Corallococcus sp. EGB: one gene and its partner. The protein of the gene in region 1 interacts with the protein of each later gene in a pairwise test. Links are inferred from orthologs where the notes say so. Each region holds a gene or a part of one and is shown in the gene's direction. Other genes may lie near its edges.

Region 1 (2,756 bases):
AAGACGTGGCCACCGGCGATCGCCCTCCAGGTGCTACTTGCGCGCCCCGCCCCGCTTCGTGCGTGAACGGGAGGCCGTGCTCTTGCGAGCGGTCCCGCGGCGCGCCGGGGTGCTCTTGCGGGCCGTGGAGCGCTTGCCGGCGGTGCCGGTGCGCGCGGTGGACTTGCGGCCCTGGGTGGTGCGCCGGGCCCGGGTGGGCGCGGCCTTCCGGCGGCTGGAGGAGGAGCTCCGCTTCGCCGTGGCGGCGCGGCGCTTCCCGCCCACGCGCCCCGCCTTGCGCGCGTTCTTGCGGGCCGCGGGACGCCGGCGGGCCGCCTTCGCCTTGCTGCCGGAGCCGCCCTTCATCCCGCCCCCGGTGAGCTTGTTCACGGTGGCGTACGCGCGGGCCGCGGCGGTCTTCTCGCTGACGCCCTTGTCCTCGTAGCCCTTCTCGATGTGCTCGGCCATGCGCTTCTGTTTCGCCGAGTACTTGCTCTTGCTTCCACGTGCCATGCAGTGCCCTCCTGGAGAATGTCCCGGCGCGGGTCCGGAGCATGGAGTCCGCGTTGCCTGGAAGGTGAACACGCCTGCCCAGGGAGGGAACCCGTCAGCCCCCTACCCCTGTCCACCCGTGGAACCTCTTCGCGCGCGGGGGATGGGGAATGGACAGTGCCCAGCCCTCCGCGCCCGGGTCCCGCTGGTGCCCGAGCGGCTTCGTGCGCAGCTTGAGGGCGCCGCACAGAAAGCAGAGAGGTCTCCCCTGGAACCCGCACTCAACGCGCCTCCGCGCCTTCGCCACCTGGACGAGGGGCCCGCGGTCCTGGTGGTGAATACGCGCTCGCGCTCGGGGCGCGACGCCTTCGAGCACGCCCGCGAGCGGCTCGCCGCCCACGGCATCCCGCTCATGGCCGCGCATGCGCTGACGCGGCCCAAGCGCCTGCGCAAGGTCGTGGAGGAGGCGCTCGCCCAGGGGGCCCGCCGCGTCCTCGTGGGAGGAGGCGACGGCACCCTCAGCTGCGCGGCGCAGGCGCTGATGGGGCACGACGTGACGCTGGGCGTGGTGCCGCTGGGCACCGGCAACGACTTCGCGCGCTCCCTGGGCATCCCGGACACGCTGGAGGCCGCGTGCGACGTCATCGCCGGGGGCTACACGGCGCGCGTGGACGTGGGGCTCGCCAACGGGCGGCCCTTCCTCAACGCCGCCAGCCTGGGGCTCACCACCGCCATCGCGAAGCGGCTCACGCAGGAATTGAAGCAGCGCGCCGGCAAGCTGGCCTACCCCATGGCCGCCGCCGCGGAGATGCGCACGCTGCAGCCCTTCCACGTCCGGCTCCAGGCGGACGGGCAGACGCTGGAGGTGGATGCGCTCCAGCTGGTGGTGGGCAACGGCCGCTACCATGGGGCGGGCAACATGGTGGCGCCGGACGCGACGCTGGACGACCGCCGCTTCCACGTCTACGCCATCACCGCGCCCTCCGCGGCGGACGGCGGCGAGCGCACGGGGCTGGGCCACCTGCAGGACGTGGCCACGCTCGCGCGCGTGGCGCTGGGCATGAGGAGCGGCGGGCACCTGGAGCACGAGTCCGTCGTGCACCTGCACACCTCCCGGCTCGTGGTGGAGACAGAGCCGCCCATGGAGGTGAACGCGGACGGGGAGAACGTGGGCATGACGCCCATGCGCTTCGAGCTGTCCCCCTCCGCGCTGCGCGTCTACGCGCCCGCGCCTCAGTAGGAGCCGCGCTACACCTTCTCCAGCACGCTGGAGAGCACCTGGGCGGTGAAGTTCACCAGGGGAATCACGCGCCGGTAGTCCATGCGCGTGGGCCCGATGACGCCCACGGTGCCCAGGACCGCCTCCGCCGTGCCGTAGGGGCTGGCGATGACGGTGACGTCACCGGCGGCGGAGAACTCGCTCTCCGCGCCGATGAAGACGTGCATCTCCTTGGTGCGCTGCACGCGGTCCAGCAGGTGCAGGAGCTTGTGCTTCTCATCCAGGGCGCGGAAGAGCGCGCGGATGCGCTCCACGTCCGCGAACTCCGGCTGCTCCAGGAAGGAGCCGGTGCCTTCGATGAGCACGCGCTCGGGCGTCTGCAGGTCGGTGGCGGCGGCGCCCAGGCGCAGGGCCTTGGCGGTCAGCGCGTTGTAGAGGGCCTGCTCCTGGTCCATCTCCGCGCGGATGCGCTCGCGCGCCTCCTCCAGGGGCACCTGGTGGAGCAGCTCGGAGAGGTAGTTGCTCGCCTTGAGGAGCTCGTCGGACGTCACCGGGAAGTCCACGGTGAGGGCCTTGTTGTGCACCTGGCCGTTCTGGCCCACGAGGATGGCCAGCACGCGGTTCTCGCGCAGGCGCAGGAACTCGATGCGCTGGAACACGGCGGCGTCGGGGCGGGGCGTGAGGACGACGCCCGCGTGGCGCGTGAGCGAGTGCAGCACGCGGCTGGCCTCCGACAGCACCTCGTCCAGGCTGGACTCATGGATGAGGCCGGCGTGGATGAGCTCGCGGTCGCGCGGAGCGGGGTCGCGCAGCTTCACCAGGGTGTCCACGTAGAAGCGGTAGCCGCGGTCGGTGGGCACGCGGCCGGCGGAGGTGTGGGGCTTCTCCAGGAAGCCCAGGGCCTCCAGGTCGGCGAGCACGTTGCGCATGGTCGCGGAGGACACGTCGAACTCTCCGCGCCGCGTCAGCTGCTGACTGCCGACCGGGCCGCCCGTGGTGATGTACTCCTGCACCACGGCCCGGAGGACTTCCTTCTCACGCTCACCCAACTCGTCGGGCATTCCCG
Region 2 (2,872 bases), 3.2 Mb from region 1 along the record:
ACTGCTCCGTCACGGATTATCAGGCGCCCGAATCCGTCCCATCACTGCCAGGCGACTGGTCGTCGCTGGGCTATCTGGTGCTCATCGCCTGGCGCACGGGTGGCACGGTGGAGCGCGCCGAGCCCGAGAGCGCGCACCCGGACCAGGCGATCCTCCGGCTGGTCGCCGACGTGGGGCTGAAAAGGGTCCCCGCGGGCGCGCCCCACACCTGGCGCTTCGAGGGTGAGGCCACGGGGGAGCTGCGCGCGACGGGCAAGGAATGCCCGGACCTCCTGCCCACGCTGGCGGCGCTCGCGTGCGTGCTGCCGCGCCCCACCACGCTCAGCGACGTGGGCATCCTGCGGGTCAAGGAGAGCGACCGGCTGGAGGGAATCCGCGCGCTGGTGGCGGCCTACGGCGGCACCACGGAGCTGTCGGCCGGAGCCGACAGCGAGACGCTGCGCATCGTCCCTCCGAAGGCGAAGCCCGCGCGCTTCGCCATGGACAGCCGGGGTGACCACCGCCTGGCGATGTCAGCGGCCACCCTGTGTGTGCTGTCCGGCGTGCCTCTGGATCTGACGGGGCCGGAGTGCGTGGAGAAGAGCTTCCCGGGCTTCTGGCGGCAGCTCACGCGCGCCGGCGTCCGCTATTCCTGAGCGGGGAGCCGACCCGGAAACTTCGCCTCTAAGACTTATCGTTCTTTTTTGTTGAAAGCGTCCGCCGCCCTGTGAAATCTCCGCCCATGCCCAAGGACACGCTGACCGTCACCGACAATCGGACCGGGAAGACGTACGAGATCCCGATCGAGAACGGCTGTATCCGCACCCCCGACCTGCGCCAGATCAAGACCGGCAGCGATGACTTCGGTCTGATGGGTTACGACCCCGCGTTCCTGAACACGGCGAACTGTAAGAGCGCCATCACGTTCATCGACGGCGACAAGGGCATCCTGGAGTACCGCGGCTACCCCATCGAGCAGCTCGCGGAGAAGTCCACCTTCCTGGAGGTGGCCTACCTGCTGCTCAAGGGCCAGCTGCCCACGCAGGCGGAGCTGGACAACTTCACGCACAACGTGACGCACCACACGCTGGTGCATGAGAACATCAAGTCCTTCATGGACGGGTTCCGCTACGACGCGCACCCCATGTCCATGCTGGGCTCCACGGTGGCGGCGCTGTCCGGCTTCTACCCGGACGCGAAGAACATCCGCGACGCGCGCAGCCGTGAGATCCAGATCACGCGCCTCATCGCGAAGATGCCCACCATCGCCGCGTTCTCCTACCGGCACTCGATGGGCCTGCCGTACGTCTATCCGGACAACGACCTGTCCTACGTCGCCAACTTCCTGGCGATGATCAAGCGCATCGGCACCACGACGTACAAGGTGCACCCGACGCTGGAGAAGGCGCTGGACGTCCTCTTCATCCTGCACGCGGACCACGAGCAGAACTGCTCCACCACGTCCGTGCGCACGGTGGGCTCGTCGCAGGTGGACCCCTACTCCGCGGTCGCCGCGGGCGTGGGCGCGCTCTACGGCCCGCTGCACGGCGGCGCCAACGAGGCGGTGCTCCGCATGCTCCGCGAGATCGGCACCAAGTCCGCCATCCCGGAGTTCATCAAGCAGGTGAAGGGCGGCGAGGGCGAGAAGAAGCTGATGGGCTTCGGCCACCGCGTCTACAAGTCCTACGACCCGCGCGCCAAGGTCATCAAGCGCGTGGCGGACGAGGTCTTCGAGGTGACGGGCAAGAACCCGCTGCTGGAGATCGCGCTCGAGCTGGAGCGCATCGCGCTCGAGGACGAGTACTTCGTGAAGCGCAAGCTGTATCCGAACGTCGACTTCTACTCGGGCCTCATCTACGAGGCGATGGGCTTCCAGGCGGAGATGTTCCCCGTCCTGTTCGCCATCCCCCGCACGGTGGGCTGGTGCGCGCAGTGGGAGGAGATGGTCACGGACAACGAGCAGAAGATCGCCCGTCCCCGTCAGGTCTACACGGGCTCCGCGCGCCGCGACTACGTGGCCCGCGAGGCGCGCACGGGCAAGTAGTCACCGGCTTCGACAGCCGCTGAAGCACGAAGGGGCGCGGGACTCCGGTTCGAGTCCCCCGCCCCTTTCGCTTTGCGTCCCCTACCCGTGGGCCGCGACGCCGGGTGCGGCGGGCTCGCGGTAGAGCGCGTCGATGACGTCCGCGTACTTCTGCTCCACCACCTTGCGGCGCATCTTCATGCTGGGCGTGAGCTCGCCGCCGTCGATGGTGAACTCCCCCGGCAGCACGCGGAAGCGCTTGATGGTCTCGAAGCGCGACAGCTTCGGGTTCACGTCGCGCTCGATTGCCTCCAGCAGGTGCTGCTGGAGCTGCGGATCCTCCACCAGCGCGGCCACGTCCTCCGGCCAGCCCTTCTCCCTTGCCAGCTTCCGCGCCCGGTCCGGCTCCAGCGTCACCAGCGCCACCAGGTAGTTGCGCCGGTCGCCCACCACCAGCGCGTGCCCCACGGGCGAGACGGCCTTGAGCATCTCCTCGATGTTCGCGGGCGACGTCTTCTTGCCGCCGGAGGTGACGATGATCTCCTTCTTGCGCCCGGTGATGCGCAGGAAGCCCTCCGCGTCCAACTGCCCCACGTCGCCCGAGTGCAGCCACCCGTCCGCCAGCAGGTCCTGCGTGGCCTCCGGGTTGCGGTGATAGCCCAGGCATACGTTGCCACCCTTCACGAGGATCTCCCCGTCCTCGGCGATGCGCACCTCCACGCCCAGCATGGGGCGGCCCACCGTGCCCAGCCGCGCGCACTCTGTGGTGCTCACCGTGGCGGGGCCGGACAACTCCGTCATGCCCCAGACCTCCAGCAGCACCACGTCGATGGAGGCGAAGAAGTCCAGCACGTCCCGCCCAATGGGCGC

What was found.
Region 2: the proteins of KYK13_RS35140 (region 1) and KYK13_RS22255 interact in binary tests that used the Escherichia coli proteins (3 or more experiments, as listed by UniProt). The link is inferred for Corallococcus sp. EGB from one-to-one orthologs.

Annotation. Positions count from the first base shown.
Region 1 is NZ_CP079946.1:8,618,159-8,620,914, forward strand. It holds KYK13_RS35140 (lipid kinase), read left to right. Parts: upstream 1-802; coding sequence 803-1,711; downstream 1,712-2,756. Other genes in the region: KYK13_RS35135 (transcriptional regulator), read right to left, coding at 34-492; hrcA (heat-inducible transcriptional repressor HrcA), read right to left, coding at 1,720-2,751. UniProt on the Escherichia coli protein: In vitro phosphorylates phosphatidylglycerol but not diacylglycerol; the in vivo substrate is unknown.
Region 2 is NZ_CP079946.1:5,398,797-5,401,668, forward strand. It holds KYK13_RS22255 (citrate synthase), read left to right. Parts: upstream 1-721; coding sequence 722-2,023; downstream 2,024-2,872. Other genes in the region: KYK13_RS22250 (3-phosphoshikimate 1-carboxyvinyltransferase), read left to right, coding at 1-635; KYK13_RS22260 (long-chain fatty acid--CoA ligase), read right to left, coding at 2,105-2,872.